Regions from separate parts of the Delftia sp. RIT313 genome, predicted to be linked through region 1. Evidence: predicted binding sites of a transcription regulator. Region 1 holds the regulator's gene; each other region holds the start of a gene.
What was found. The regulator HrcA, encoded in region 1, represses chaperone genes, less so after heat shock. The targets are predictions, from matches to a motif close to TTAGCACTCNNNNNNNNNGAGTGCTAA.
Positions count from the first base shown of each region.

Region 2: rpoH (RNA polymerase sigma factor RpoH) is a predicted target of HrcA. The motif match lies at 5,240-5,266, and genes of this name have one in related genera.
Region 3: rpoH (RNA polymerase sigma factor RpoH) is a predicted target of HrcA. The motif match lies at 4,005-4,031, and genes of this name have one in related genera.
Region 4: BW39_RS12855 (co-chaperone GroES) is a predicted target of HrcA. The motif match lies at 3,347-3,373, and genes of this name have one in related genera.

Region 1 is NZ_JFYT01000090.1:57,588-65,511, forward strand. It holds gene creC (two-component system sensor histidine kinase CreC) at 1-732, opposite strand, end outside; gene creB (two-component system response regulator CreB) at 749-1,468, opposite strand; gene rapZ (RNase adapter RapZ) at 1,498-2,400, opposite strand; gene recN (DNA repair protein RecN) at 2,405-4,180, opposite strand; gene BW39_RS25820 (NAD kinase) at 4,183-5,079, opposite strand; gene hrcA (heat-inducible transcriptional repressor HrcA) at 5,110-6,114, shown strand; tRNA gene BW39_RS25830 (tRNA-Ile) at 6,182-6,260, shown strand; tRNA gene BW39_RS25835 (tRNA-Arg) at 6,438-6,514, shown strand; gene BW39_RS25840 (CHASE2 domain-containing protein) at 6,595-7,924, opposite strand, start outside.
Region 2 is NZ_JFYT01000079.1:117,270-125,193, reverse strand. It holds gene BW39_RS23795 (StlD/DarB family beta-ketosynthase) at 1-1,461, opposite strand, end outside; gene BW39_RS23800 (fatty acid desaturase) at 1,477-2,412, opposite strand; gene BW39_RS23805 (sterol desaturase family protein) at 2,409-3,155, opposite strand; gene BW39_RS23810 (Bug family tripartite tricarboxylate transporter substrate binding protein) at 3,175-4,167, opposite strand; gene rpoH (RNA polymerase sigma factor RpoH) at 4,265-5,209, opposite strand; gene BW39_RS23820 (IclR family transcriptional regulator) at 5,396-6,184, opposite strand; gene BW39_RS23825 (tripartite tricarboxylate transporter substrate binding protein) at 6,461-7,438, shown strand; gene BW39_RS23830 (enoyl-CoA hydratase/isomerase family protein) at 7,472-7,924, shown strand, end outside.
Region 3 is NZ_JFYT01000079.1:130,974-138,897, reverse strand. It holds gene BW39_RS23730 (acetate--CoA ligase family protein) at 1-1,003, opposite strand, end outside; gene BW39_RS23735 (enoyl-CoA hydratase/isomerase family protein) at 1,008-1,799, opposite strand; gene BW39_RS23740 (tripartite tricarboxylate transporter substrate binding protein) at 1,833-2,810, opposite strand; gene BW39_RS23745 (IclR family transcriptional regulator) at 3,087-3,875, shown strand; gene rpoH (RNA polymerase sigma factor RpoH) at 4,062-5,006, shown strand; gene BW39_RS23755 (Bug family tripartite tricarboxylate transporter substrate binding protein) at 5,104-6,096, shown strand; gene BW39_RS23760 (sterol desaturase family protein) at 6,116-6,862, shown strand; gene BW39_RS23765 (fatty acid desaturase) at 6,859-7,794, shown strand; gene BW39_RS23770 (StlD/DarB family beta-ketosynthase) at 7,810-7,924, shown strand, end outside.
Region 4 is NZ_JFYT01000046.1:63,554-71,477, reverse strand. It holds gene exaC (acetaldehyde dehydrogenase ExaC) at 1-968, shown strand, start outside; gene BW39_RS12875 (DUF779 domain-containing protein) at 1,036-1,410, shown strand; gene BW39_RS12870 (peroxiredoxin) at 1,429-2,016, opposite strand; gene BW39_RS12865 (nuclear transport factor 2 family protein) at 2,137-2,604, opposite strand; gene BW39_RS12860 (TetR/AcrR family transcriptional regulator) at 2,690-3,274, shown strand; gene BW39_RS12855 (co-chaperone GroES) at 3,461-3,751, shown strand; gene groL (chaperonin GroEL) at 3,798-5,441, shown strand; gene BW39_RS12845 (aminotransferase-like domain-containing protein) at 5,551-6,828, opposite strand; gene hglS (2-oxoadipate dioxygenase/decarboxylase HglS) at 6,940-7,924, opposite strand, start outside.

The sequences.
Region 1 (7,924 bases):
GGCCTCGGGCGTGGGCGGGGCGGTGGTGGGGGAGGCGGCCTCGTTGAGCGTGGGCGCCTGTACCTGCTGGGCATAGCTGCGCAGGCGCCGCACATGGATGACCAGCCACCAGGTGACGGCAAAGCCCACGCCGGCCGACAGCAGAAGGAACAGCAGGCCGCCGCGCAGCATCTTGCTTTCCGCGCTGTCCACGATCTTCTGCACCGAGTGGGCGGGCTTGGAGGCGGTGAGCACGCCCGCCACGCGGCCATCGACCATGATGGGTGCCGAGACATACATGACGCTGCTGGCCTCGTCGTTCTGCACCTCGCGCGTGGTGCGTGCGCCGTATTCGCCGCGCAGCGTGCGGTGCACGTCGCGCCAGCGCGAGTAGTCGGCGCCCTGGTCCAGCCCGGCGGAGTCGAACAGCACCAGGCCCTTCTGGTCCGTGACGGTGACGCGCATGTCCAGGCTGGTCTTGCGCGTGTCCCAGATCCAGACCTTGACGGTCTGGTTGGCATAGGCCTGCATGTGGTGCGCGAAGCGGCTGTCCGCGGGGCTTTGCTGCAGCACGCCGCTGGCCATGTCGTCGCTGGCCAGCGCGGCCAGTGCGTAGGCGGTCTCGACCAGCGTGTCCTCGGTCACCTTGCGCACGCTGGGCTTGACCTCGACCATGAAGACGCGCAGCACGAAGAATGCGGCCAGGCCGTTGATGACGAAAAAGGCGAAGAACAGCCGCAGTCCGAGGCGCATGGCGTGCTGCGGTGGCTCAGCCCGGCAGCGTCAGGCTGTAGCCCATGCCGCGGTGGGTGGTGATGAAGTCCTGCTGCGGCACCTGGGCGCGCAGCTTGGCGCGCAGGGTCTTGACGTGCGTATCCACGGTGCGGTCCGTGCTGTCGCTGTCCTGGCCCCAGATGCTGTCGAGCAGGAACTCGCGGCTGAGGATGCGCCCGGGGCGCTCCAGCAGGCAGCGCAGCAACTGGTACTCGCGCCGCGTCAGCTCCAGGGGCACACCCTGCATGCGTACGCGCTGGCCTTGCGTATCGATGCTGAACAGGGCATCGGCCGGCGCTGCGCTGGCCGTTGGCGCGGGCTGCAGGCGCTGCGCACGGCGCAGCAGGGCGCGGGTGCGGGCCACCAGCTCGCGCGGGCTGAAGGGCTTGGTGAGGTAGTCATCGGCGCCCAGCTCCAGGCCCAGCACGCGGTCCATTTCCTCGCCGCGTGCGCTGAGCACCAGCAGCGGCACGGCGGCGCCGGCCTGGCGCAGCTCGCGGCACCAGTCCAGGCCGTTGCCATCGGGCAGGCCCACGTCCAGCAGCAGGGCATCGGGCGGCTGCGCCTGCCATTGCGCGCGTGCATCGGCCAGCTGCAGGCAGTGGCGCACGGCGATGCCGTCGCGCTCCAGCGCATAGCAGACGGTGCGCGCGATGGCGGGGTCGTCCTCCACCAGCAACACACGCGGGGCGTTCGTCATCGGCAAGCCTTGCATCGCAGTGTTCCGGAGGCGGGGCCTGGCGCTCAGACGTCGTGCGCAAGCAAGTCGGCAGGCTTGAGCGTGGGCCGGCTGTCCAGCGAGCGGTGCCGGCACAGCGTGGGCCAGCGCGGGGCAAAGTGCCGCGCCAGTTCCTCGACCAGGAAGACCGAGCGGTGCTGGCCCCCCGTGCAGCCGATGGCCACGGTGACATAGCTGCGGTGGTTGCTGGCCATCATGTCCAGCCAGGACTCCAGGAACTGCTGGATGTCGCGCCGCATCTGGTCCACGCCGGGCTGCTGGCGCAGGAACTCGGCCACGGGTGCGTCCATGCCGGTCAGCGGGCGCAGCTGGGGTTCGTAGTGCGGATTGGGCAGCATGCGCACATCGAACACATAGTCGGAGTCCGAGGGCAGGCCGTGCTTGAAGCCGAAGGACTGGAAGACCAGGGTCATCTGGCCCACCGGGGCCGCAATCAGCTCCTTGATATAGCTTTGCAGCTGGGACGAGCGCAGGTGGCTGGTGTCGATGACATGCGACTTCTCGCGCAGGTCGCCCAGCAGCTCGCGCTCGGTTTCTATGTCCTGCACCAGGGCGCGGCGGCCTTCGGCGACCGGCCCCTGCGACAGCGGATGGCGGCGCCGGGTTTCGGAGAAGCGCCGCACCAGGGTGCCCGTGGTGGCGTCCAGAAAGACCAGGTGGGGCACGACGCCCTGGCGCTGCAGCCGTTCCAGCTGGCCGGGCAGGTGGGGCAGTCCGCCGGCGCTGCGCGCATCCATGGCGATGGCCACCTTGTTGCTGTGGCGGCCATGCTCCAGTTCGACGAAGGCGGACAGCAGCTCGGGGGGCAGGTTGTCCACGCAGTAGTAGCCGGCATCCTCCAGCGCATGCAGGGCGACGGATTTGCCCGATCCGGACATCCCGGTGATCAGCACGATCTCAAGCGACATGGCATCAGCCTCCATTGGTATTGCGCGCGCCGTTGGCCGCGCGTCCCGGCTTGGACCGTGTGCGGTCGGCATCGGCCTGGGGCCGCTGCCGGCCGGCCCGTCGCGGGGGTGGGCGGGGTGCAGGTGCCTGGCGCGCCATGGCCAGCATTTCGCGGGCATGGGCCATCGTGGTTTCGGACTGGCGCTCGCCACCGAGCATGCGCGCCAGCTCGGCCTCGCGTGCGGCGCTGTCCAGCGGCTGCACGGTGCTGAGCGTGCCTTGCCTGGCGCGCTGCTTGGCCACCAGGTAGTGCTGGTCGGCGCAGGCGGCAACCTGCGGCAGATGGGTGACGGACAGCACCTGCCGCGATCGGCCCAGCGCATGCATGAGGCGGCCCACGGTTTCGGCGACGGCGCCGCCCACGCCCGAGTCCACCTCGTCAAAGATCAGCGTGCCGGCTTCGCCCAGCTCGCTGGTGGTCACGGCAATCGCCAGCGAAATGCGCGACAGCTCGCCGCCCGACGCCACCTTGGCAATCGGCTTGGGACTGGCCCCAGGATGGCCGGCGACCAGGAAGGCCACGCTGTCCACGCCAAAGGCACCGGGGGAGTCGGCCGTGGACAGGGCGGCCTCGAACAGGCCGCCTTCCATGCCCAGGCCCTGCATGGCCTGGGTGATGGCGCGCGACAGGCGTGGCGCAGCCAGGGCGCGCTGCTGTGACAGCACCCGGGCGCTGGCCTGGTAGTGCTGCTGCGCCGATTGCTCGGCCGCATGAAGGGCCTCGATGTCCACGGCGGCGTCCAGCTGCTGCAGTTCCTGGCGCCATCCGGCCAGCAGCGCGGGCAATTCATCGGGCGTGCGGCGGTAGCGGCGCGCCAATTGCATCCACAGCGACAGGCGTTCATCGAGCTCGGCCAGGCGCTCGGGGTCCAGGTCGGCGCGGCGCAGATAGCTTTGCAGCGAATGGCGCGCATCCTGCGCCTGGGCCATGCATGAGGCCAGCACGTCGGCAATGTTCTGGAAGTCGGGCTCCAGGTGCTCCTGGTTCTGGATCAGGTGGCTGGCGCGGCCCAGCGGAGTGATCACGCCGGCCTCGTCGTCCTCCAGCATCTGCAGCGTGGTCTGGGCGGTGTCGATCAGGGTCTGGGCATGGGACAGGCGCGTGTGCTGGGCATTGAGCTCGTCCCACTCGTCGGCCTGCGGGGCCAGCTTGTCGAGTTCGGTGATCTGCCACTGCAGCCGCTCGCGCTCGCGCTGCAGGCTGTCCTGGGCGGATTGCGCATGCTGCAGCGCCTGCCGGGCCTGGGACCAACGGCTCCAGCAGCCCTGGACCTCGCGGCTGTCGATGCCCGCATAGGCGTCCAGCAGGGCGCGCGCCGCATCGGGCCGCGTGAGGCTTTGCCAGGCATGCTGGCCGTGGATGTCGATCAATTGCTCACCCAGGGCGCGCAGCTGCGTGGCCGTGGCCGGCGTGCCGTTGATCCAGGCGCGGCTGCGGCCCTGGATGTCCACCGTGCGCCGCAGCAGCAGGCCGCTGTCCTCGCAGGCCAGGCCTGCGGCCTCCAGCCAGGGGCGCACCCGTGCGCAGCCGTCGAACTCCACGCAGATATCGGCCTGGGTGCAGCCTTCGCGCACCACGTCGGCGTCGGCGCGGGCGCCCAGGGCCAACTGCAATGCGTCGATCAGGATGGATTTGCCGGCGCCGGTCTCCCCGGTCAGCACGGTGAAGCCCGCATGCCAGTCCAGATCCAGGGCCTGCACGATCACGAAGTCGCGCAGAACGATGCGCTTGAGCGCCATGGTCAGGCGCCTCCCTCGTTCCAGCCCAGTTTCTTGCGCAGCGTGGCGAAGTAGTTCCAGCCCTTGGGATGCAGAAAGCGCACGCTGTGGTGGGCGCGGCTCACGAGGATGCGATCGCCGTGCTGCAGCGAGGCCAGGGACTGCATGTCGAAATTGGCGCTGACATCGCGCCCGGCCACGACCTCGATCGTGACCTCGTTGGCATCGGACAGCACGATGGGGCGGTTGGACAGGTTGTGCGGCGCAATGGGTGCCATCACCCAGGCAGGGATGGAAGGGTGCATCATCGGCCCGCCGGCGGACAGCGCATAGGCCGTGGAGCCCGTGGGCGTGGCCACGATCAGGCCGTCGGCGCGCTGGTTGGAGACAAAGCGGCCGCCCACCTCGATGCGCAGCTCCACCATGCCCGAGGTGCCGCCGCGGTTGACCACCACGTCGTTCATGGCCAGGGCCTCGAACACGCACTGGCCGTCGCGGATCACGCGGGCGCACATCAGGGGGCGCAGGTCCTCCTCGTATTCGCCCTGCAGCATGGGGGTGAGCGTGGCCTCGAAGTCCTCCAGCGCGATGTCGGTGACAAAGCCCAGGCGGCCCTGGTTCACCCCGATCAGGGGCGTTCCGTATTGCGCCAGATGCCGGCTCACGCCGAGCATGGTGCCGTCGCCGCCGACGACCAAGCCCAGGTCGCAATGCCTGCCCAGGCCATCGACATCGAGGGTGGGGTAGTCTGTGAGCCCTGCGTGCAGGGCCGATTGGGTATCAAGCACGACTTCGCAGCCCTGGCGCCTGAGGAAGTCCGCAATGCGCTCAAGCGCGTTGCTGGCATTCTCGGACGGGGCGCTTGCGCTGGGAGCGTGGTACTTCCCGATCAAGGCAACGTGGCGAAACGTGGACGTCATTTCTGGAAATTACATCATTAAAATCATCACATGCTCGACGAACGTGCCAAGTTGTTGCTCAAAGCGCTGATCGAGCGTTATATCGCTGACGGCCAGCCTGTGGGCTCGCGAACCCTGTCGCGTGCGTCGGGGCTTGAATTGTCGCCTGCCACGATACGCAATGTGATGGCTGACCTCGAAGACCTGGGGTTGATCATCAGCCCGCACACCTCGGCGGGCCGCATTCCGACCGCCCGGGGCTACCGGCTGTTCGTGGACACCATGCTCACTGCAGACCGTGCCGATATCGTGACGCCCGAGCTCGCGCCCGAGCAGCCGCAGAAAGTCATCGCCAACGCCGCCAACCTGCTGTCCAGCCTTTCCCAGTTCGTGGGCGTGGTGCTGGTGCCGCGCCGCACCTCGGTGTTCAAGCACATCGAATTCGTGCGGCTGTCGGAGCGGCGCTTTCTGGTCATCATCGTATCGCCCGACGGTGACGTGCAAAACCGCGTCATCTTCACCGACGTGGACTACTCGGGCTCGCAGCTGATCGAAGCCTCCAACTTCCTCAACAGCCACTACGCGGGCCTGGCCATGGAAGAGGTGCGCGAGCGCCTCAAGGGCGAGGTGGAGCTGCTGCGCGGCGAGGTGGCCACGCTCATGCAGGCGGCCGTCAACATCGGCACGGAGGCTATGACCAGCGCCCAGGAGGACGTGGTCATCGCGGGCGAGCGCAACCTGCTGTCGGTCAGCGATTTCTCCAGCGACATGGGCAATCTGCGCCGCGCCTTCGACCTGTTCGAGCAAAAGACCCAGATCCTCAGGCTGCTGGATTTTTCCAGCCAGGCGGAAGGCGTGCGCATCTACATCGGCGGTGAAAGCCAGGTCGTGCCTTTCGAGGAGCTGTCCGTGGTCAGCGCGCCCTACGAGCTCGACGGCAAGGTGGTGGGCACGCTGGGCGTGATCGGGCCCACCCGCATGCACTACGACCGCATGATCCAGATCGTGGACATCACCTCCAAGCTCGTCAGCAATGCGCTGAGTCACAAGCGCTGAGTCCTGCGGGTTAGGCTCTACAATAGTTGTTTGCCATGGCCTACATCCGTGCTGCCTTGGTGAATCAGGGGCCTTAGCTCATGCTTGGTTAGAGCAGCGGACTCATAATCCGTTGGTGCCCAGTTCGACTCTGGGAGGCCCTACCATCCATTGGTATGAAAAGCCTGCCGCCTTTCCGGGCGGCAGGCTTTTTTGCTGGGCGCACGGCTGCCGCATGGCATGCCATCGCCCGGTTGCCGAGGAAAGCGGGCGCCGGGTTTTTTGCAGAAATATGGCGCTTTTGTCCGGGAGCCCCAAAACCCGCTGCTACAATGCGAAGCGTTGCGGCTGTAGCTCAGCTGGATAGAGTACTTGGCTACGAACCAAGGGGTCGTGGGTTCGATTCCTGCCAGCCGCACCAAAAAACGCAAAGCCCTGAAGTTGAAAGACTTCAGGGCTTTTTCGTTTTCTGCATTTGCATCCGCATCCCTGGGATGCCAGTCAGGCCTGTTCCGCTTTCGGCAGCACGATGCTGAAGGCGCTGCCCTGGCCGGGCGTGCTTTCTATCTCAAGCTGCCCGCCATGTCGGGCGGCCACGGTGCGCACGAAGGCCAGGCCCAGGCCCACGCCGTCGAGGTGCTGGTGATGGTCCAGGCGCTCGAACGGTTGGCTCAGCCGGGCGACGGCCTTCCCATCCATGCCGGGCCCGTGGTCCCGGATGGTGATGCGGCAATGGCCTGCGTCCTGCCACAGCAGGCATTGCACCGTGGCGGGGTTTGCCTGATCTGCGCGCGCTCCGTATTTGATGGCGTTGCCGATCAGGTTGACGGCCGCGCGGTGGAGCATGCCCGCATCGCCCAGCACGGGGCATTCCTGTTCGGGCAGGTGGAACTCCAGCTGCACGTGGGCCGCAGAGGCCTGGGCCCAGCAGCTTTCCACGGCCTGGTCCAGCACCAGGCCCAGGTCCAGCCGTTCCCGGCGCAGCGCCTGCTGCTGGGCGCGTGCCAGGTGCACGAAATCGTCGGCCAGCTGCAGGGAGGCCTGGGCATAGCTTTCGATGCGCGGCAGCAGGAGGCCGAGGTCGGGCGCCTGTACGGCGCCGCGCTGCATCTCCAGCAAGGTGATGATGGACGCCACGGGCGCCCGGATGTCGTGCGAGATGAACTGCATGGCCAGGTCGCGCTGGGCCTGGGCGCTGCGCAGATCGCTGATATCGACCAGGGTGATCAGCCAGCCCGTGGTCGGCGGTGCCTCGAAGGTCTGGGTCAGCAGCATCAGGCTGCGTCCCATGGGGTCGCGCCCCTCGCTGCTGGGCGGCAGGCCGTGGGCGGCAAGTGCCTCGGGCGTGAGCAAGGGCTGGCCGGCGGATGCGCCGGCTGCCGTGTCCAGTGCCCGCAGACCATCGAGCAGCCGGGGCAGGGCATCGCCGGCCCTGAGGCCATGCCCCAGGCTGCGGGCATAGGCGTGGGCTGCGGCGTTGGCCAGCAGCACATGGCCCTGCCGGTCGCAGACAAAGGTGGGCGAGGGCAGCTGGCGCAGGCTTTCGCTGACGAAATGGTGCAGGGCGCGCAGTTGGCGCGAAGCCTGCTCCACGGCCGCGATGCGCTGGTCCAGCAGGTCGCCGCCCAGGCGCAGCGCGGTGGGCAGGCCCTGCCCCTGCAGGTCGCGCAGCTCCAGCGCCAGAAAGCGCGCGGCGGCGCGCAGGCGCAGCCAGCTCCATAGCGGATAGGCCAGGGCCAGGCCCAGCAGGCCGGCTGCAGGCGCCGTCTGCACCTGCCACAGGCGCGGCGCAAGCCCGGCCAGCGAAAGGCAGGCCAGGGCCAGCAGCGCG
Region 2 (7,924 bases), on a different contig from region 1:
GGTCAGCGAGGCAGCGCCCTCGCGCATCCACAGGCTGCCCTCGCGCACCTGGGGAACCCAGTGGCTCATCCAGCGCACGTAGTCCGCCGTCTGCAGCCTGCCTGTGCGTATGCGCTGCAGCAGCGGCGTGCGCCACACGCGCGAGCGGTAGTCCTGCCAGAGGCTGGCCAGTTCGGTCAGCAGCGGCGCCAGCGTGGCCGGGGCCTGGTTCGGGTCGTGGGGCGGGGCGATGGTGGAGACATCGGGCAGCAGGTCCGGGGCAGCGGGAGCTTCGGCGGTGGCACTGCGTGCTGTGGCCTTGGCCGGGGTGGCGGTGGGAGCCTGGGCCGCATCCTCCACTTCCAGCAGCATGTAGCCGGCCGTGAAGCGGCCCGATTCGGGAATGAAGCACAGCACGGTGTCGCCGTGCTTCAGGCGTGCCGATTGCGTGCGCAGGAACTCGGACAGCATCACGAAGATGGAGGCCGCGCCCGTGTTGCCACGCCAGGCCAGGTTGCTCCACCAGCGCTCGCGCGGGATGCCGAGCTGGGCCTTGCCCAGCAGCTCATCGACCACGGGGATGAAGCGCTCGGACGAGTAGTGGCACAGGAAATGGTCGATGCCGCGCTCGGGCACCCAGCCCGTGTGGGCCAGGTGGGCGTATTCGTGGATGCAGACATCGAACAGGTGCGGCAGCAGGCGGATGTCCTGGCGCAGCGACAGCGCGCCTGCGGCCTCGGCATCGCCCCAGGCGGCAAAGTCCAGGTGGCTGGTGGCGCGGTCGGGCGTCAGGCCCAGCTGCATGCAGACCGGGTAGTCGCCGGCAAAGCTGCGCAGGTGCGTCCAGCGCAGCTTCAGGCGCAGGCCCGGCGCCTGGGGCAGGGCCTGAGGGCCGCCCAGCAGCACGGCGCCTGCGCCATCGGACAGCATCCAGCGCAGGAAGTGGGCGTCGAAATCCGTGTTGTATCCCTGGGCCGCGAAGCGCGAGCGCTTGAACAGGCGCGAGGGCATTTCGCTGGCCACGGCCAGGGCCAGCGAGTCGGGCGCGCGGTCCACGGCCTGGGCCGCCGCCTGCAGCGCGCCCACGCTGGCGGCGCAGACGCCGTGCACGGACAGGGTCTCCATGGGCGGCGCGGCCATCTCGCCCTGGATCATGTTGGCAAAGCCGGGCATGAGCGCATCGCCGCCCGACGAGCCGCTGGCCAGGAAGCCGACATCGCCCAGCGCACGCCCGGCCTGCGCCAGGCAGTCATGGATGGCCTGGGCGGCCATGGCCGTGTTGCTGTGGACGGTGCGGCCTTCGGCGTCTATGGCGTAGTGGCGCTGGACAATGCCGTTCTCGGCCAGGATGCGGCGCTTGAGGCGCTCGGACAGGCGGTTGAGCGGCGCCACGTAGGCATCCATGCCTGCGTTGTCCACGGGTTCACCGGGCAGGAACATGCCTGCGGCATGCAGATAGACGTTGGAATAGGCGACGGGCATGGGTTCAGGGTCGTATCAGTCGTATGTTCCGGGAGGCATTTGCGCACGCGTGCGCGCCGGCGGCCAGACCGTGCCGAGCACGAAGACGCGGGCCATGTAGGGTAGCAGTCCGCCTTCGTTGAGCGCAGGGGCCACGCGCTGGCGGTAGTGTTCGCTGTGCAGGCGCGTGAGCTCGGACCAGTGGGCCTGGGGCCGCTCGTGGTGGGCCGTGTGCAGGCCGATGTTGAACAGCAGCGGATTGACCCAGCCCTCGAAATTGCGCGCGTAGTTCAGTGGCGTGGCGCTGTCCAGCCGCTGGCCGCGCGTCAGCGGCCGGCCATCGGCATGGGCGTGCTGCAGGTAGTTGGTGGCCAGCAGCCAGTGCAGGCCATGCAGCTGGGCAACGATCACCAGCAGCAAGGCCTTTTGCCAATCCAGCGACAGCAGCAGTGCCCAACTGCCCAGCCACAGCAGGTACTGGCCCATGCAGTAGCGAAAGGCGCCGGGCCAATGCCGCCGCAGCTGGCCCAGCCAGCGCAGGAACAGCGGGTACAGCACCCAGCCGGCCTGCAGCGGGTGGAGCAGGTAGCCCAGCAGATGGTTGTGGTCGCCGCCGAAGCGGTAGGTGCGTGCCATGTCGCGCGGGCCGTGGCGGAAGCGGTGGTGGTTGGCCACATGGGCGGGCCAGAACACAAAGGTCGGGTGGCCCTGCAGCAGGGTCAGCCAGTAGTCGGTGAAGCGGTTGGCCCAGCGCCCGCGCCACATGCGCAAATGCGTGTGGTTGTGATGGATGACGCCCACGCCCAGCGTGAGGAACAGCTCGATCCCGTAGAGCCACAGGTTCCAGCCATGCTGCCACTGCCACCACACGATCAGCGGCAGCGCCACCAGATAGGCCAGCGACTGCAGGTCGCGCCAGTGGCGCAGCCGGGGCAGCCGTGGCTGGACGTGGCGAGCAGGCGGTCGGCTCATTCCGTCCTGGGCCGTGCCGTGGCGGGCAGTGCCACGCGCGTGCGCATCAGCCGGTCCATGAAGGCCAGCGCAAAGCCGTAGTTGCCATTGGGCCGGGCATGGTGCAGATGGTGGCGCCGGCTGGCGGCCAGCGCATGCGTGTCGGACACCCCGGGAAAGAAGTCGTAGTTGGAGTGGCCTATGACGTTCAGCAGCAGGCTGAGTACCGGCACCGAGGCCAGCGACCAGAAACTGAAGTCATGCACCACCATGGGCAGCAGGATGACGTTGCCCAGCATCAGCGCCTCGATGGGATGGAAGCTGTAGGTGGACCACGGCGTGGTGACGATGGAGCGGTGGTGGTCACCATGAAAGCGCCCCAGCAGCCGCGTATGCAGCAGGCGGTGGTTGATCCAGAAATGCACATCGTTCCAGATCAGCAGCACCACGATTTCGACGGCAATGCGCCAGGGGCCTGCATCGGGCTCCAGCCGCGCCCAGCCCAGTTGCAGAAGGCCCCAGGGCACGATCATGCCGATGCCGAAGATCAGCACCGAATGCAGCGACTGGCGCCATTCGCGGCGCAACTGGTCGGGCTTGAGCGGGCGCGTGTCCAGCACGCGGCCCACGCCGCGCCGCTGCAGCCAGCGCGTGAGCGCCGTCATGCCCCAGCCGCCGGCCGTGTACAGCACGCCGAAGAAGAGCAGGCCCCAGGCCATGACCTGCCAGGCGTTGAGTTCGGTGAAGGCTTGGGCAGCGGTCATGGCAGTGTGATCGAGCACGTCATTGCGCGTGGATTCCCTGTTCGCGGATGATGCGGCCCAGTGCCGTCACGTCCTGGCGTATGCGCAGGGCCAGGCCCTCGGGCGAGCTGCCGACAGCCTGCCAGCCCTGGGCGGCCAGGCGTGCACGCATCTCGGGCGAGCGCACGATCTCGCTGACCGCTTCGGCCAGCTTCTGCACATGGGCGGCGGGCATGGCCTTGGGCGCGGCCACGGCGTTCCAGATCTCCAGATCGAAATCCCCCACGCCCAGCTCCTTGAGGCTGGGCAGTCCCGGCGCCAGCGGGCTGCGCGCGGCCGAGGTCACGGCCACGCCGCGCAGCTTGCCGGCCTGCACCTGGGCCATGGCCAGCGCGGGCGGCAGCATGGACAGCTGCAGGTCGCCGCCCTGGATGGCGTTGAACACCTGCGGATAGCCGGGGTAGGGAATGTGTTCGGGCCTGAGCGCGGAGCGGCTCTTGAGCAGCTCCATGCCCAGGTGGCCCACCGTGCCCACGCCAGGGGAGCCGTAGCTCCAGCGGCTGCCGGCCTGGGCCGCGGCTTCCAGGAAGGCCCGGCCCTCGGGCGCGCCGGCCGGAGCCACCAGCACCAGGGGCGCCACGCCGATCAGGCTGACGGGCTGCAGGTCCTTCACAGGGTCGTAGCGCACGGCGGGGTTGAGCAGGCGGGCAATCGTCAGGTTGCCGTTGATCATCACGCTGAAGGTATGGCCGTCGCGCGCACGGGCCACCTGCTCGCCTGCGATGTTGCCGCCTGCGCCCACCTTGTTCTCGACGATGACGGGCTGGCCCAGGCGCTTTTCCAGCGGCTCGGCCAGTGCGCGCGCCGTGAGGTCCGGGGAAGATCCTGCGGGAAAGCCGACGATCAGGTGCAGCGGCTTGCTGGGCCAGTTGTCGCCCGCCACGGCAGCGCAAGGCAGCAGGGCCGAAGCCAGGGCGGTGGCCAAGGCATTGGCGAAGAGGCGGCGTAGTGGCGAGATGGCGCTGGCGGGCATGGGGTACGTGGGGGCCGCAAAGGCTGCGGGCAATAAAAAACCCGGAGATTATCCGGGTTTGTCGTGAAGCGGCCTGTCAGCCCAGGCCGTCAGGCCATCAGGCGAACTCGGCCAGGGCCTTCTTCATCTTCTTCATGGCAGCCACCTCGATCTGGCGGATGCGCTCGGCGCTGACACCGTAGACGGCGGCCAGCTCATGCAGCGTCATGCCGCCCGAGCCGTCGTCGTTGACCTTGAGCCAGCGCTCCTCGACGATGCGGCGGCTGCGGTCGTCCAGCGAATCCAGCGCCATGGCAATGCCGTCGGTGGCCAGGTGGTCGCGCTGGCGCGACTCGATCATGGCCGTGGGTTCGTGGGCGCCATCGGCCAGGTAGGCGATGGGGCCGAAGGCCTGCTCGCCATCGTCGCTGGGCGAGGGGTCCAGCAGCACGTCGCCACCGGCCAGGCGCGTTTCCATCTCCATGACTTCTTCGCGCTTGACGTTGAGCTTCTCGGCCACGGCGTCGATCTCGCCCGAGGTCAGCGTGTCACGCAGCATGGCGCCGTCCTCGGCCATGGCGGCGTCGGACTTCAGGCCCTGCTTCATGGAACGCAGGTTGAAGAACAGCTTGCGCTGGGCCTTGGTCGTGGCGACCTTGACCATGCGCCAGTTCTTGAGGATGTACTCGTGGATCTCGGCCTTGATCCAGTGCATGGCGTAGCTCACCAGGCGCACGTTCTGATCGGGGTCGAAGCGCTTGACGGCCTTCATCAGGCCCACGTTGCCTTCCTGGATCAGGTCGCCGTGCGGCAGGCCGTAACCCAGGTACTGGCGCGAGATGGACACCACCAGGCGCAGGTGGGACATCACCAGACGCCCTGCGGCGTCCAGATCGCTGTGTTCTTTGAGCTTGCGGGCGTAGTCCTGCTCTTCCTCAAGGGTGAGCATGGGCAGGCGGTTGACCGCGGAAATGTAGGCATCCAGATTGCCCAGAGGCGGCACCAGGGCCCAGGGGTTAGCGGGTGCCAAGGTGGTCGCAATGGAGCCGGAGGCGTTTGTCATTGCAGAGTTCCTTTCTTCCATTCCTTCATATTAGCACTCGTTATGACCGAGTGCTAAAGCCAAAGTTCCGTGGGTTTTTCAGACGGTTGCACTCATTTTTGGAGTGCCAAAAGTCGTTTGTGCCTAGTCTGAGCGATTTTTGGAAACCCTGCTTGCCAGCGGTGGGCGCATATTGCTGGGAGAGCATTACAGTTTTTCCAGCAGGCTTCCAATCTGCCGGCCCAGTTGCAGCAAGGCCGGGTGCAGCTCCTGCACGATGGCCGGCAAAGGCTCCGTGGTGGAGACGCTGCAGTTCAGGACATAGATGGCATCGGGTGTCACCAGCGGCGTGGCCAGCGCAACCACTTCCGGCTGCCACGATGCGGCGCAGAAGCCTTGGCTTTTAACGGACTTGATCGCCGCCTGGATCTGCTGCTCCAGCGCAGGCCATTGGGCGCCTCTCTTGAGCCTGAAGCTGTCGAGCAAGGCCTTGCGCCTGGCCGATGGCGCCGCTGCCAGGTAGGCGCGCCCCAGCGACGTCAGTTCCATGGGAACACGCTGCCCCGAGACCACATGCCTGAGCACGATCCGGCGGTTGTAGCGGATGGATTCCAGGTAGACCATCTCGTCCCTGTCGGGACATGCCAGGCCCACGTTGATCCGGCGTGTCTCGGCGAGGGTGCGCATCAGGGGCGCCGCAATCGACAGCACCGTCGAGCCCGTGCGCATGGCGTGCGCCAGGCTCAGGACCGCCGGGGCCAGGCGAAAGGCCCGGCTTGGGTGGTCGGCCTGCAGCATGCCGCAGCCCACCAGGGTCTGCGTCAGCCGGGTGACCGTGGCCTTGGACAGGCCGGTGCGTTCCGCCAGGTCGCTGTTGCCCAGCAGTTCCGAGCCGGGCCTGAACGCACGCAGTATTTCGACGCCTCTTTCCAGGGAGCGGTTGCTCGGGGACTGTCCCGGCTTGTCATGGAGGATGGGGGATCGCCTGTTCGTCATGCTGCTGCCGCTGGTGGGGGAACGCGCTTGCCCCGGTGTCGAAAGCTGTGTTCTTCCTGCCCGGGTACGGGCGCCTGATGGAAGCCAAGTATTCCACCGAATGCAAGGGAAATGCAGCCGCAGGCTCTGGCGCGCCCGCTTTGGAATTTCACTGGTTGGAATATGGGGGGTCACAAGTGCGGTGCGTTTCCCTAAGCTTTCACAAGCCAGTCGCCAGCGTCATCGCAACGCTGGCGCAGTGACCGGACCTCTGTCCATAGAACCAGGAGACACACCATGCCCAGTTTCGCCGCCCGCCGTTGTGCAAGGGCCATTGCGTTCATTGCCGTGCTCGCGACTGTCTGCAGCGCAGCATCTGCAGCCTTCCCGGAAAAGCCCGTGCGCCTCGTCGTGCCCTTTGCGCCAGGCGGTGGAACGGACCTGATCGCCCGCACGCTGGGGGCCGAGATGGCCAAGGACCTGGGCCAGCCCGTCATCGTGGACAACAAGCCCGGTGCCGGCACGATCATCGGCACCGACAACGTTGCCAAGAGTGCGCCGGACGGATATTCCTTGGTCGTGGCTTCGTTCGCGCACGCCGTCAATCCGGCGTTGCAGGCCAAGCTGCCGTACGGGAGCAACAAGGCCTTTGCTCCGGTGATCCTGATCGGCCGCGGCCCCAACGTGCTGGTGGTGCCCTCCGCCAGCCCGTACAAGACGGTGGCGGACGTGATGGCCGCCGCCAAGGCCAGTCCCGACAAGCTGACCTATGCCTCGCAGGGCGCCGGGACTTCGGCGCATCTGGCGGGTGAGCTGTTTGCCAACCTTGCCAAGGTCAGGCTCACCCATGTGCCCTACCGCGGCGCAGGCCCGGCGCTCACCGATCTCATGGGCGGGCAGGTGGACATGATGTTCGCCACGGCGGCTGCGGTGTCCACCTTCATCGACAACGGCAAGCTGCGCGTGCTGGGGGTCACCACGGTCGAGCCGTCTGCGGCCTTCAAGAACGTGCCACCCATCGCCGTCACCGTCCCGGGCTACCGCGTCGAGAGCTGGTACGGCCTGTACGCGCCGGCAGCCACACCTGCCGCCGTGATCGACCGCCTGAACGCCGCAGCCCGCAAGGCGGCCCGCTCGCCGGACTTCGTTCGCAAGCTGGAGCACGAGGGCCTGATGGTCAATGCCGGACCTGCGGCGGAACTGGACACCTATGTGCAGGCCGAGGAAAAGCGCTGGGCGCAGATCGTCAAGCAAAACAACATCCATCCCGATTGATCGCACTGGCTGCGATCGCTTTCAAAGCACTCCATGAACTACGAACTGATCCAACTGAATGTCGCCGATGCGGTGGCAACCGTGACCCTGAACCGCCCCGACAAGCGCAACGCCATGAGTGACGACATGCGCACCGAGTTCATCGATGCCCTGGAGCGCGTGGCGGCAGACAAGGCCATCAAGGCCCTGGTGCTGACAGGCGCGGGCAAGGGATTTTGCGCAGGCGGGGACATTGCCGGAATGCAAAGGCGCATGAATGCTCCCGCGGGCGAGGTGGGCTTCAACGGCTGGCAGCGCCAGCAGCGCGTGCACCATGTCCAGGCCCTGCTGCACACCATGCCCAAGCCCGTGATCGCCGCCGTCAACGGCGCAGCGTCGGGCCTGGGGGCAGACACGGCGCTGGCCTGCGACTTCGTGATCGCCAGCGAATGGGCCAGCTTCGCGTGGAGCTATGTGCTGCGCGGCATCATCCCGGACGGCGGCGGC
Region 3 (7,924 bases), on a different contig from region 1:
CCTGGTCAGGGGCCGGCGTGTCGAATCCGGCCACGCCCAGATCGTCCGACACCAGGGTGCCCGCACCGCCGGTGGAAGTCAGGATGGCGATGCGCCTGCCACGCAGCCTGCGGCCCGTGGCCAGCGCAGCGGGCACGTCCAGCAGGTCGGCAAAGCTTTGCGCACGGATCACGCCGACCTGCCGGAACAGCGCGTCGTACATGCGATCCGCACCGGCCATGGCGCCCGTGTGCGATACGGCGGCCTTGGCGCCGGCCTCGGAGCGGCCGATCTTGAAGGCCACCACGGGCTTGCCGGCACGCGCGGCCTTCAGGCAGGCGGCACGGAACCTGGCGGGATGGCGCACCGTCTCCACATACAGCGCGATCACCTTGGTGGCCGGGTCATCGGCCAGGTGGTCTATGAAGTCGGCCAGTTCCAGATCCACTTCGTTGCTGGTGGAGATGAGCTTGGACAGGCCGATGCCACGCGCGGCGGCACGCGACAGCAGCGAGCCCAGGATGCCGCCGCTTTGCGAGACGACGCCGATGCCTCCGACGGGGAACTCGTCCATCTCCAGCGCGCCCGAGGGCGACAGCACGATCCGGTCGGTCAGGTTGACCAGCCCGATGGTGTTGGGCCCCAGCAGGCGCATGCTGCCGGCCGCCTCGATCAGCTGCCGCTGGCGGTGCGCCCCGTCCTCGCCCGTTTCCGTGTAGCCGCTGGCCAGCACGATGGCTGCCGCGCAGCCCAGCGCCGACAGCTCCCTGACGGCCTGGTGCGCACGCTCGGCGCCAAGCAGCACCACGGCCACATCAGGCACTTCAGGCAACGAGGCCACATCGGGATAGCAGGGCAGATCGCCGATGCGCTCCACGCGCGGATTGACGGGAAGAATGCGGCCGGCAAACCCGTGCTTTTGCAGGTAGGCCACCGGGCGGCCCGTGGTCTTTTTCAGGTCGGCGGAGGCGCCTATGACGGCGACGCTGCGCGGCGACAGCAGCTTGGCAATGGCTTCGCTCATGGCATCACTCCTTGCCGGCCGTCTTGGCCAGGAAGGCCTCCACCGATGCGCGGTGTTCACTGCTGGTGTAGCAGATGCCCTGGGCCTGGCTACCCTGGGCGAAGACATCGTGCGAAGACAGCTCGAAGCTCTGGTTCAGGATGGTCTTGGTCAAGGCCAGCGCGGTGGAAGAAGCCGAGGACAGCTCGCGCGCCCAGGCCTGGGCGTCTGCCACCAAGGTCTCGGCACTGGCCTGGCGGTCCACGATGCCCAGGGCCAGGGCTTCCGGCAGCTTGACCTGGCGGCCCGTGAAGATCAGCTCCTTGGCCTTGGCCAGGCCCACACGGCGCGGCAGGAAGTACATGCCGCCGCCGTCCGGGATGATGCCGCGCAGCACATAGCTCCACGCGAAGCTGGCCCATTCGCTGGCGATCACGAAGTCGCAGGCCAGCGCCGTGTCTGCCCCCAGGCCCGACGCTGCGCCGTTGACGGCGGCGATCACGGGCTTGGGCATGGTGTGCAGCAGGGCCTGGACATGGTGCACGCGCTGCTGGCGCTGCCAGCCGTTGAAGCCCACCTCGCCCGCGGGAGCATTCATGCGCCTTTGCATTCCGGCAATGTCCCCGCCTGCGCAAAATCCCTTGCCCGCGCCTGTCAGCACCAGGGCCTTGATGGCCTTGTCTGCCGCCACGCGCTCCAGGGCATCGATGAACTCGGTGCGCATGTCGTCACTCATGGCGTTGCGCTTGTCGGGGCGGTTCAGGGTCACGGTTGCCACCGCATCGGCGACATTCAGTTGGATCAGTTCGTAGTTCATGGAGTGCTTTGAAAGCGATCGCAGCCAGTGCGATCAATCGGGATGGATGTTGTTTTGCTTGACGATCTGCGCCCAGCGCTTTTCCTCGGCCTGCACATAGGTGTCCAGTTCCGCCGCAGGTCCGGCATTGACCATCAGGCCCTCGTGCTCCAGCTTGCGAACGAAGTCCGGCGAGCGGGCCGCCTTGCGGGCTGCGGCGTTCAGGCGGTCGATCACGGCGGCAGGTGTGGCTGCCGGCGCGTACAGGCCGTACCAGCTCTCGACGCGGTAGCCCGGGACGGTGACGGCGATGGGTGGCACGTTCTTGAAGGCCGCAGACGGCTCGACCGTGGTGACCCCCAGCACGCGCAGCTTGCCGTTGTCGATGAAGGTGGACACCGCAGCCGCCGTGGCGAACATCATGTCCACCTGCCCGCCCATGAGATCGGTGAGCGCCGGGCCTGCGCCGCGGTAGGGCACATGGGTGAGCCTGACCTTGGCAAGGTTGGCAAACAGCTCACCCGCCAGATGCGCCGAAGTCCCGGCGCCCTGCGAGGCATAGGTCAGCTTGTCGGGACTGGCCTTGGCGGCGGCCATCACGTCCGCCACCGTCTTGTACGGGCTGGCGGAGGGCACCACCAGCACGTTGGGGCCGCGGCCGATCAGGATCACCGGAGCAAAGGCCTTGTTGCTCCCGTACGGCAGCTTGGCCTGCAACGCCGGATTGACGGCGTGCGCGAACGAAGCCACGACCAAGGAATATCCGTCCGGCGCACTCTTGGCAACGTTGTCGGTGCCGATGATCGTGCCGGCACCGGGCTTGTTGTCCACGATGACGGGCTGGCCCAGGTCCTTGGCCATCTCGGCCCCCAGCGTGCGGGCGATCAGGTCCGTTCCACCGCCTGGCGCAAAGGGCACGACGAGGCGCACGGGCTTTTCCGGGAAGGCTGCAGATGCTGCGCTGCAGACAGTCGCGAGCACGGCAATGAACGCAATGGCCCTTGCACAACGGCGGGCGGCGAAACTGGGCATGGTGTGTCTCCTGGTTCTATGGACAGAGGTCCGGTCACTGCGCCAGCGTTGCGATGACGCTGGCGACTGGCTTGTGAAAGCTTAGGGAAACGCACCGCACTTGTGACCCCCCATATTCCAACCAGTGAAATTCCAAAGCGGGCGCGCCAGAGCCTGCGGCTGCATTTCCCTTGCATTCGGTGGAATACTTGGCTTCCATCAGGCGCCCGTACCCGGGCAGGAAGAACACAGCTTTCGACACCGGGGCAAGCGCGTTCCCCCACCAGCGGCAGCAGCATGACGAACAGGCGATCCCCCATCCTCCATGACAAGCCGGGACAGTCCCCGAGCAACCGCTCCCTGGAAAGAGGCGTCGAAATACTGCGTGCGTTCAGGCCCGGCTCGGAACTGCTGGGCAACAGCGACCTGGCGGAACGCACCGGCCTGTCCAAGGCCACGGTCACCCGGCTGACGCAGACCCTGGTGGGCTGCGGCATGCTGCAGGCCGACCACCCAAGCCGGGCCTTTCGCCTGGCCCCGGCGGTCCTGAGCCTGGCGCACGCCATGCGCACGGGCTCGACGGTGCTGTCGATTGCGGCGCCCCTGATGCGCACCCTCGCCGAGACACGCCGGATCAACGTGGGCCTGGCATGTCCCGACAGGGACGAGATGGTCTACCTGGAATCCATCCGCTACAACCGCCGGATCGTGCTCAGGCATGTGGTCTCGGGGCAGCGTGTTCCCATGGAACTGACGTCGCTGGGGCGCGCCTACCTGGCAGCGGCGCCATCGGCCAGGCGCAAGGCCTTGCTCGACAGCTTCAGGCTCAAGAGAGGCGCCCAATGGCCTGCGCTGGAGCAGCAGATCCAGGCGGCGATCAAGTCCGTTAAAAGCCAAGGCTTCTGCGCCGCATCGTGGCAGCCGGAAGTGGTTGCGCTGGCCACGCCGCTGGTGACACCCGATGCCATCTATGTCCTGAACTGCAGCGTCTCCACCACGGAGCCTTTGCCGGCCATCGTGCAGGAGCTGCACCCGGCCTTGCTGCAACTGGGCCGGCAGATTGGAAGCCTGCTGGAAAAACTGTAATGCTCTCCCAGCAATATGCGCCCACCGCTGGCAAGCAGGGTTTCCAAAAATCGCTCAGACTAGGCACAAACGACTTTTGGCACTCCAAAAATGAGTGCAACCGTCTGAAAAACCCACGGAACTTTGGCTTTAGCACTCGGTCATAACGAGTGCTAATATGAAGGAATGGAAGAAAGGAACTCTGCAATGACAAACGCCTCCGGCTCCATTGCGACCACCTTGGCACCCGCTAACCCCTGGGCCCTGGTGCCGCCTCTGGGCAATCTGGATGCCTACATTTCCGCGGTCAACCGCCTGCCCATGCTCACCCTTGAGGAAGAGCAGGACTACGCCCGCAAGCTCAAAGAACACAGCGATCTGGACGCCGCAGGGCGTCTGGTGATGTCCCACCTGCGCCTGGTGGTGTCCATCTCGCGCCAGTACCTGGGTTACGGCCTGCCGCACGGCGACCTGATCCAGGAAGGCAACGTGGGCCTGATGAAGGCCGTCAAGCGCTTCGACCCCGATCAGAACGTGCGCCTGGTGAGCTACGCCATGCACTGGATCAAGGCCGAGATCCACGAGTACATCCTCAAGAACTGGCGCATGGTCAAGGTCGCCACGACCAAGGCCCAGCGCAAGCTGTTCTTCAACCTGCGTTCCATGAAGCAGGGCCTGAAGTCCGACGCCGCCATGGCCGAGGACGGCGCCATGCTGCGTGACACGCTGACCTCGGGCGAGATCGACGCCGTGGCCGAGAAGCTCAACGTCAAGCGCGAAGAAGTCATGGAGATGGAAACGCGCCTGGCCGGTGGCGACGTGCTGCTGGACCCCTCGCCCAGCGACGATGGCGAGCAGGCCTTCGGCCCCATCGCCTACCTGGCCGATGGCGCCCACGAACCCACGGCCATGATCGAGTCGCGCCAGCGCGACCACCTGGCCACCGACGGCATTGCCATGGCGCTGGATTCGCTGGACGACCGCAGCCGCCGCATCGTCGAGGAGCGCTGGCTCAAGGTCAACGACGACGGCTCGGGCGGCATGACGCTGCATGAGCTGGCCGCCGTCTACGGTGTCAGCGCCGAGCGCATCCGCCAGATCGAGGTGGCTGCCATGAAGAAGATGAAGAAGGCCCTGGCCGAGTTCGCCTGATGGCCTGACGGCCTGGGCTGACAGGCCGCTTCACGACAAACCCGGATAATCTCCGGGTTTTTTATTGCCCGCAGCCTTTGCGGCCCCCACGTACCCCATGCCCGCCAGCGCCATCTCGCCACTACGCCGCCTCTTCGCCAATGCCTTGGCCACCGCCCTGGCTTCGGCCCTGCTGCCTTGCGCTGCCGTGGCGGGCGACAACTGGCCCAGCAAGCCGCTGCACCTGATCGTCGGCTTTCCCGCAGGATCTTCCCCGGACCTCACGGCGCGCGCACTGGCCGAGCCGCTGGAAAAGCGCCTGGGCCAGCCCGTCATCGTCGAGAACAAGGTGGGCGCAGGCGGCAACATCGCAGGCGAGCAGGTGGCCCGTGCGCGCGACGGCCATACCTTCAGCGTGATGATCAACGGCAACCTGACGATTGCCCGCCTGCTCAACCCCGCCGTGCGCTACGACCCTGTGAAGGACCTGCAGCCCGTCAGCCTGATCGGCGTGGCGCCCCTGGTGCTGGTGGCTCCGGCCGGCGCGCCCGAGGGCCGGGCCTTCCTGGAAGCCGCGGCCCAGGCCGGCAGCCGCTGGAGCTACGGCTCCCCTGGCGTGGGCACGGTGGGCCACCTGGGCATGGAGCTGCTCAAGAGCCGCTCCGCGCTCAGGCCCGAACACATTCCCTACCCCGGCTATCCGCAGGTGTTCAACGCCATCCAGGGCGGCGACCTGCAGCTGTCCATGCTGCCGCCCGCGCTGGCCATGGCCCAGGTGCAGGCCGGCAAGCTGCGCGGCGTGGCCGTGACCTCGGCCGCGCGCAGCCCGCTGGCGCCGGGACTGCCCAGCCTCAAGGAGCTGGGCGTGGGGGATTTCGATCTGGAGATCTGGAACGCCGTGGCCGCGCCCAAGGCCATGCCCGCCGCCCATGTGCAGAAGCTGGCCGAAGCGGTCAGCGAGATCGTGCGCTCGCCCGAGATGCGTGCACGCCTGGCCGCCCAGGGCTGGCAGGCTGTCGGCAGCTCGCCCGAGGGCCTGGCCCTGCGCATACGCCAGGACGTGACGGCACTGGGCCGCATCATCCGCGAACAGGGAATCCACGCGCAATGACGTGCTCGATCACACTGCCATGACCGCTGCCCAAGCCTTCACCGAACTCAACGCCTGGCAGGTCATGGCCTGGGGCCTGCTCTTCTTCGGCGTGCTGTACACGGCCGGCGGCTGGGGCATGACGGCGCTCACGCGCTGGCTGCAGCGGCGCGGCGTGGGCCGCGTGCTGGACACGCGCCCGCTCAAGCCCGACCAGTTGCGCCGCGAATGGCGCCAGTCGCTGCATTCGGTGCTGATCTTCGGCATCGGCATGATCGTGCCCTGGGGCCTTCTGCAACTGGGCTGGGCGCGGCTGGAGCCCGATGCAGGCCCCTGGCGCATTGCCGTCGAAATCGTGGTGCTGCTGATCTGGAACGATGTGCATTTCTGGATCAACCACCGCCTGCTGCATACGCGGCTGCTGGGGCGCTTTCATGGTGACCACCACCGCTCCATCGTCACCACGCCGTGGTCCACCTACAGCTTCCATCCCATCGAGGCGCTGATGCTGGGCAACGTCATCCTGCTGCCCATGGTGGTGCATGACTTCAGTTTCTGGTCGCTGGCCTCGGTGCCGGTACTCAGCCTGCTGCTGAACGTCATAGGCCACTCCAACTACGACTTCTTTCCCGGGGTGTCCGACACGCATGCGCTGGCCGCCAGCCGGCGCCACCATCTGCACCATGCCCGGCCCAATGGCAACTACGGCTTTGCGCTGGCCTTCATGGACCGGCTGATGCGCACGCGCGTGGCACTGCCCGCCACGGCACGGCCCAGGACGGAATGAGCCGACCGCCTGCTCGCCACGTCCAGCCACGGCTGCCCCGGCTGCGCCACTGGCGCGACCTGCAGTCGCTGGCCTATCTGGTGGCGCTGCCGCTGATCGTGTGGTGGCAGTGGCAGCATGGCTGGAACCTGTGGCTCTACGGGATCGAGCTGTTCCTCACGCTGGGCGTGGGCGTCATCCATCACAACCACACGCATTTGCGCATGTGGCGCGGGCGCTGGGCCAACCGCTTCACCGACTACTGGCTGACCCTGCTGCAGGGCCACCCGACCTTTGTGTTCTGGCCCGCCCATGTGGCCAACCACCACCGCTTCCGCCACGGCCCGCGCGACATGGCACGCACCTACCGCTTCGGCGGCGACCACAACCATCTGCTGGGCTACCTGCTCCACCCGCTGCAGGCCGGCTGGGTGCTGTACCCGCTGTTCCTGCGCTGGCTGGGCCAGCTGCGGCGGCATTGGCCCGGCGCCTTTCGCTACTGCATGGGCCAGTACCTGCTGTGGCTGGGCAGTTGGGCACTGCTGCTGTCGCTGGATTGGCAAAAGGCCTTGCTGCTGGTGATCGTTGCCCAGCTGCATGGCCTGCACTGGCTGCTGGCCACCAACTACCTGCAGCACGCCCATGCCGATGGCCGGCCGCTGACGCGCGGCCAGCGGCTGGACAGCGCCACGCCACTGAACTACGCGCGCAATTTCGAGGGCTGGGTCAATCCGCTGCTGTTCAACATCGGCCTGCACACGGCCCACCACGAGCGGCCCCAGGCCCACTGGTCCGAGCTCACGCGCCTGCACAGCGAACACTACCGCCAGCGCGTGGCCCCTGCGCTCAACGAAGGCGGACTGCTACCCTACATGGCCCGCGTCTTCGTGCTCGGCACGGTCTGGCCGCCGGCGCGCACGCGTGCGCAAATGCCTCCCGGAACATACGACTGATACGACCCTGAACCCATGCCCGTCGCCTATTCCAACGTCTATCTGCATGCCGCAGGCATGTTCCTGCCCGGTGAACCCGTGGACAACGCAGGCATGGATGCCTACGTGGCGCCGCTCAACCGCCTGTCCG
Region 4 (7,924 bases), on a different contig from region 1:
TGGTGCTCAAGCCGGCCGAGTCCACGCCCATCAGCATCCTGATCCTGGCCGAGCTCATTGCCGACCTGCTGCCGCCCGGCGTGCTCAACATCGTCAACGGCTTCGGCCGCGAGGCCGGCATGCCGCTGGCCACCAGCAAGCGCATCGCCAAGATCGCCTTCACGGGCTCCACCTCCACGGGCCGCGTGATTGCCCAGGCCGCAGCCAACAACCTGATCCCGGCCACGCTGGAGTTGGGCGGCAAGTCGCCCAACATCTTCTTCGCCGACGTGATGGACAAGGACGATGCCTTCCTCGACAAGGCCGTCGAAGGGCTGGTGCTGTTCGCCTTCAACCAGGGCGAGGTCTGCACCTGCCCCAGCCGCGCGCTGATCCACGAAAGCATCTACGACCGCTTCATGGAGCGCGTGCTCCAGCGCGTGGCCGCCATCCGGCATGCCAACCCGCTGGACACCGACAGCATGATGGGCGCGCAGGCGTCCAAGGAGCAGCTCACCAAGATCCTGTCGTACCTGGACCTGGGCAAGCAGGAGGGCGCCGAGGTGCTGGCCGGCGGCGGCCAGGCCCATCTGGGCGGTGACCTGGAAGGCGGCTACTACGTGCAGCCCACGCTGTTCAAGGGCCACAACAAGATGCGCATCTTCCAGGAGGAAATCTTCGGCCCCGTGCTGGCCGTGACCACCTTCAAGGACGAGGCCGAGGCCCTGGCCATTGCCAACGACACGCTCTACGGCCTGGGCGCGGGCGTGTGGAGCCGCAACGGCAACGTGGCCTACCGCATGGGCCGCGCCATCAAGGCCGGGCGCGTGTGGACCAACTGCTACCACGCCTACCCGGCGCACGCGGCCTTCGGCGGCTACAAGGAATCGGGCATCGGCCGCGAGACCCACAAGATGATGCTGGACCACTACCAGCAGACCAAGAACCTGCTGGTCAGCTACAGCGAGAACAAGCTGGGCTTCTTCTGAAGTTCTTCCCAGGTGAATGCGGCCGGCGGCGCACAGCGCGGCCGGCCGCCCAGGAAAGGACCAACCCATGGTTGACAAAGTGACTGCCACCGACGCCGCGCTGGCGCTGATCGCCGACCTGCAGGCGCAGCACGGGCCGGTGTTCTTCCACCAGTCCGGCGGCTGCTGCGACAACAGCGCCGCCAACTGCTACCTGCCCGGCGAGCTGACGATAGGCGCCCAGGACGTGCTGCTGGGCCAGGTGGGCGGCGCGCCCTTCTACATCGGCAAGTCGCAGTACGAATACTGGAAGCACACCCAGCTCATCCTGGACGTGATCGAGGGCCAGGGCGGCACCTTCTCGCTGGAGGGCAGCACGGGCAAGGCCTTCCACACACGCTCCAGGCTGTTCACGGACGAGGAATATGCCGACATCCTGGCCGGCGAGGGCAACGGCCCCTGACAGGGGCCGCGCGGCGGGCTACTTTCCGGTCAGCCGCTTGACCGCGGCCTCGGTCTGGCGCACATGCTCGTCCGGGTCCGAGCCGATGTGCACGAAGCGGACCTTGCCGTCCTGGCCGATCACGTAGGAGATGCGGTCGGCGCGCTGGGGATCGGCGGCGGCCGAGGCGTCGTAGGCGCGGATGGTCTGCGCCTGCGGGTCCGATGCCACGGCGAACTGGTCGCGGCAGGCCTCGGTGGAAAAGCGCTTGAGCGTATCGATGTCGTCATGCGACATGCCCACCACCGTGGCGCCCATGGCCGCGAAACGCGGCGTGGCCTCGGCAAAGGCATGGGCTTCCATGGTGCAGCCCTGGGTGAAGGCCTTGGGGAAGAAATACAGCACCACCGGCCCCTTCTTGAGCGTGGCGGCCATGTCGAAATCGAAGGCCTTGCCCGCCACCGCAGCCGGCGTGGTGAAACGCGGCGCGCTGTCGCCCACCTTGAGCGCGGCCTGGGCCAGCGGCGACAGCAGCAGCGCCGCCAGCAGGGGAGCGGCGGCGCGCGCGCAGCGGCGGCCCAGGGATGCGCGTGGGTGGATGGAATCGCCGCAGCGGATATCGGACATGCATGGCCTCCTGAGCCTGGAACGGGATGCCCCATTGTGGCCAATCGGCCCGGGCCGCTGGCGCATTTGCCGTGGATCAGCGCAGGGATTCGACACCTGGGACGTGGCCCGGGGCTTTGCCTACAGGCCCAGGTCGGACAGACCGGGGTGGTCATCGGGGCGACGGCCCAGCGGCCAGTGGAACTTGCGCTCCGACTCCTGGATGGGCATGTCGTTGATGCATGCGAAGCGCCGGCGCATGAGACCGTCGGCCTCGAATTCCCAGTTCTCGTTGCCGTACGACCGGAACCAGTTCCCGGCGTCGTCGTGCCACTCATAGGCATAGCGGACTGCGATCCGGTTTTCTCCGTACAGCCAAAGCTCCTTGATCAGCCGGTAGTCCAGCTCCTTCTTCCACTTCCTCTCAAGAAGGGCCTGGGCCTCGGCGCGGCTGTTGGCGAACTCCGCCCGGTTGCGCCATTTTGTGTCGAGGGTATAGGCCATCGCGACCTTGGCCGCATCGCGTGTGTTCCATCCATCCTCGGCCAGACGGACCTTTTGAACGGCGCTTGCGAGAGAGAAGGGGGGCAGGGGTGGGCGAGTTTCCATGATGTGACCTTTTGAAGAGATGTAGAACGATCTGTCTACATGCATCACTCTAACGGAGGTGGAACGATCTGTCTACAATGTCTTCATGAAAACTTCCGAGACATCCTTCGAGTCATTGCCCCCCCGTGAGCGCATCCTGGTGGCAGCCCATGGCCTCTTCTACGCAGAGGGCATCCGGGCCACGGGCGTGGACCGGATCATCGAGCGGTCGTCGGTCAGCAAAGTCACCTTCTACCGCCAGTACGCCAGCAAGGACGACCTGATCCGGGCGTACCTCGACTACCGCCATGAACGGTGGATTTCCTGGTTCCAGGCCAGCCTGGCGCAGGCGACGGCCACGGGCTCGTCCGCGTTGGATGCCCTGTCCGCCACCCTCAGGAGCTGGTTCGGCCAGCCCGACTTTCGGGGCTGCGCCTTTCTCAATGCCGCTGCCGAACTGGGCTCGTCCGACCCTGAGATCCTGGCAACGGTCCGGCGGCACAAGCAGGAAATGTCGTCCGTGCTGGATCGCCTGTTCGGTGGCCATCCCGTGTCCGTGGGCGCTGCGCTCACCCTGGTGGCGGATGGCGCCATCGTCCATGCGCAGATGGGTCAGCCGATCGATGAAGTCATGGAGAACTTCAAGGAAGCGGCCGAGGGGGTTGTGAATCGGCCCCTGCCCTTGCGCTAGTGCCGCACCGGGTGTGCCGTCTTGCGGCACATCCGACCCTACCCCTTGAATCCTGGCCGAATTGCCTTATTATTAGCACTCGTTGGGTATGAGTGCTAACAGTCCTCTGTCCCACATTGCTTCGAATGCCGGCCCGCCGGGCCGGCAAGTCTTTGTTTCAACTTTGTTGATGATTTAGGAGTTGGTATGAACCTGCGTCCCCTGCACGATCGCGTGATCGTGAAGCGCCTCGAGAACGAAACCAAGACGGCTTCGGGCATCGTGATCCCCGAGAATGCCGCCGAGAAGCCCGACCAGGGCGAAGTGCTGGCAGTGGGCCCCGGCAAGAAGAACGACAAGGGCGAAGTGATCGCTCTGAACGTGAAGGTCGGCGACCGCGTTCTGTTCGGCAAGTACAGCGGCCAGACCGTCAAGGTCCATGGCGACGAACTGCTGGTGATGAAGGAAGACGACCTGTTCGCAGTCGTCGAAAAGTAATCCGCGCTTCGAAACCGCACTTTCCAACTGAATCCGGAGAATTGAAATGGCAGCAAAAGACGTAGTTTTCGGCGGCGAAGCACGCGCCCGCATGGTTGAAGGCGTGAACATCCTGGCCAATGCGGTCAAGGTCACCCTGGGTCCCAAGGGCCGCAACGTGGTGCTGGAGCGCTCCTTCGGCGCCCCCACCGTGACCAAGGACGGTGTCTCGGTCGCCAAGGAAATCGAACTCAAGGACAAGCTGCAGAACATGGGCGCCCAGCTCGTGAAGGAAGTGGCCTCCAAGACCAACGACATCGCCGGTGACGGCACGACCACCGCCACCGTGCTGGCACAGGCCATCGTCCGCGAAGGCACCAAGTACGTGGCCGCCGGCCTGAACCCCATGGACCTCAAGCGCGGCATCGACAAGGCTGTTGCCGCCCTGGTGGAAGAGCTGAAGAAGCAATCCAAGGCCACCACCACCTCCAAGGAAATCGCCCAGGTCGGCTCGATCTCCGCCAACTCCGACGAATCCGTGGGCAGCATCATTGCCGAAGCCATGGACAAGGTCGGCAAGGAAGGCGTGATCACCGTTGAAGAAGGCAAGTCGCTGGCCAACGAACTCGACGTCGTCGAGGGCATGCAGTTCGACCGCGGCTACCTGTCGCCCTACTTCATCAACAACCCTGAAAAGCAGGTTGCCCTGCTGGACAACCCCTTCGTGCTGCTGTTCGACAAGAAGATCAGCAACATCCGTGACCTGCTGCCCACGCTGGAAGCCGTGGCAAAGGCCGGCCGTCCCCTGCTGATCATTGCAGAAGACGTCGAAGGCGAAGCCCTGGCAACGCTGGTGGTCAACACCATCCGCGGCATCCTGAAGGTTGTGGCTGTCAAGGCTCCTGGCTTCGGCGACCGCCGCAAGGCCATGCTGGAAGACATCGCCATCCTGACGGGCGGCAAGGTCATCGCTGAAGAAGTGGGCCTGGCGCTGGACAAGGTGACCCTGGAAGACCTGGGCCAGGCAGTGCGCATCGAAATCGGCAAGGAAAACACCACCATCATCGACGGTGCTGGCCAAGCTGCTGAAATCGAAGCCCGCGTCAAGCAGATCCGCATCCAGATCGAAGAAGCCACCAGCGACTACGACCGCGAAAAGCTGCAAGAGCGCGTGGCCAAGCTGGCTGGCGGCGTTGCCGTGATCAAGGTTGGCGCTGCCACCGAAGTCGAGATGAAGGAAAAGAAGGCCCGCGTTGAAGACGCCCTGCACGCTACCCGCGCTGCTGTGGAAGAAGGCATCGTGGCCGGCGGCGGCGTGGCTCTGCTGCGTGCCAAGCAAGCCGTGGGCGACCTGAAGACCGGCGATGCCGAGCAAGACGCCGGCATCAAGCTGATCATGAAGGCCATCGAAGCACCCCTGCGCGAAATCGTGGCCAACGCCGGTGGCGAGCCCTCGGTGGTGGTCAACGCCGTGCTGAACGGCTCGGGCAACTACGGCTTCAACGCTGCCAACGACACCTACGGCGACATGCTGGAAATGGGTATCCTGGACCCGACCAAGGTGACGCGTACAGCCCTGCAGAACGCCGCTTCCGTGGCATCGCTGCTGCTGACGACCGAAGCCATGATCGCCGAGTCTCCCAAGGCTGAAGGCGGCCCTGCCATGCCCGACATGGGCGGCATGGGTGGCATGGGCGGCATGGGCATGTAATTGCCCGCCGCAACCGGGCAGGCCTTGCGCCATGCCCGGTTTGCCCAGCAAGACAAAGGCCGCCCTCGGGCGGCCTTTGTCATTGCATGAACGCTTTTGCCGATGTCTTTCAGGACACGGCCTGGCCCCAGGCCCGGCCCAGGCGTGCCACGGCCTCGGTGATCTGGGGCACGGTGGGCGCCGCATACGACAAGCGCATGCACAGGCCGGCCTTGTCTGCCTCTTCGGCCGGGAAGAAGGCCTTGCCCGGCACATAGAGCACGCCCTGCTCCACCGCTGCCGTGAACAGCGCACGGGCCAGGGCCTGGGAATCGCCCGCAAGCCGCTGCGGCGGCAGCAGCCGGGCCCAGACGAACATGCCCCCCGCAGGCCGCACGAAGCGGATCTGATCGCCCAGCGCCGACTGCATGCCAGAGCACAGCGCATCCATGCGCGCCGCGTACTCGGCGCAGGCCTGGGCCAGCTGGGGCGCATAGCGGCCCGAGCGCAGATAGTGCGCGGCGATCATCTGCGCCAGCGGCGAGGTGCAAAGATCTGCTGTCTGCTTGGCGATGGTGCAGCGGCGCAGCAGTTGGGCGTCGGCCAGCATCCAGCCGATGCGCAGCGCAGGCGCCACGGTCTTGGACAGGCTGGACAGGTAGACCACGGGATTGGCCTGGGCGCCGCACAGCGCCAGGCCCGTTTCGTAGATCGACGGTTCGCGCTGGCCGGTAAAGCGCAGCTCGCCATAGGGGTCGTCCTCGACGATGACAAAGCCATGCTCGCGTGCCAGCGCCACCAGGGCCGTGCGCCGCGCCGCGGGCAGCAGGGTGCCGCCCGGGTTGGAGAAGTTGGGCACGGTATAGAGCAGCTTGGGGACGCGCGCATGGGGCCACTGTGCCAGCAGGCGGGCCAGGGCCTCGGTGTCCAGGCCCTGCTCGTCCGTGGGCACGGCAACGACCTGTGCCTGGGCCAGCTTCAGGGTCTGCAGCGTGGCCGGGTAGGCGGGCACTTCGACCAGCGCCGGATCGCCGGGCTCGACCAGCACCTTGACCAGCAGGTCGAAGGCCTGCTGCGAGCCCGTGGTCACGATCATGTCGGCCGGCGTGCAGGCAATGCCGCGCGTGGCGCACAGCGCGGCCAGGGCTTCGCGCAGTGCAAGCTGGCCCTCGCTGGCGCCGTACTGCAGGCTGGTGGCGGCATCCTGCTGCAGCGCGGCCATGGCGGCCTGCTGCAAACCTTCGGCATCGAACAAGCTGGGCGATGGATAGCCTCCGGCCAGCGAGAGCATGCCGGGACGGCTCAGGTAGGGAAACAGCTCGCGGATCGGCGAGCCTTCGGGCTGTGCGAACAGCGGGTTGAACAGATGGGCGGTGGGCGACGACGCGCCCTGGTCTGCGGTGCTCATGAAGGCCTCCGGCAAATGGCAAAAACAAAGGGGCGCACGCGCAGGCCTGGCGCCTGTGCATGCGCCCCGGGGAAGGGGATCAACGGTGGCGGGCTCAGCCCGGGTCAGCGCCTATGCAGCGACCTTGGTGGCCTGGCCGCGCAGCGCGCTGCGCAGCTGGTCGATGGAGCGCTGCTGGGCCTGCTCGTACAGCGCGATCTCGTCATGCACGCGGGCACCCAGGTCGGCCTCGAAGGCCTGCTGGGCCGCATGGGCCGCGTACTGCTTTTGCTCTTCGCCGCCCAGGTTGGACTGGAAGATGCCGGCCGCGCTCACGGGCAGGAAGTCTTCGTAGACGATGGGCTCGGCCTGGGCCAGGCCGCGGGCGATCAGGGCGTCCAGGTCCGACGCGGCGGCCGCTGCGGCCTCGCCTGCGGCCAGGGCGGCTCCCTCGTCGCTCAGCGTGAAGCGGTAGAAGGCCAAGTCTTGCCGGCGCAGCTGCTCATGGGTGTCGGGGAAAGCCTCGAAGACCTGGGCCAGGCGGCTGCCGTAGTCCGGCGCGGCACTGCCTGCGCTGCCCATGTCGCGCACCTGGGCCAGCAGCTGGTCGTAGAGCGCGCGGCCCTTGCGCGTGAGCGCCACGCCGCGCTGCTCGATCTCGCCGAAGCGCGCCGTGTGCGAGCCCGCGCCCGTGGCATCGCCCGCAAAACGCACGGTCTCCTTGAGCGCCTTGAAACTGGTCTGGCGCAGCAGGATGGGGCAGGCGCGGCGCGGCGGGCCTTCGACCACGTCCTTGGCGTCCATGCCGCGCTCGGGCATGGCGGCCTGGGCGGCATCGATGTCCAGGGTGCGCGGCGTCAGGTGGTTGATGTGCGGGCCCTTGAAGCAGACCACGTCGGCGATCAGGCGGTGGGCCTTGTGCAGCGCGTCGTAGGTGGTGCCGTCCACGGTGGACTCGCTGTGCCAGCGGAAGGTCTCCAGCGCCTCGCGCACGAATGCGTCGGCATCGGCGTCGGCCAGGCCGCCATGGGCTTCGGCCTGGGCGATCAGCGCCAGCGCGCGTTCGGTGAAGATGTTGCGTTGCGCCAGGATGGCGCCCGCCTGGGCCCGCAGCGCC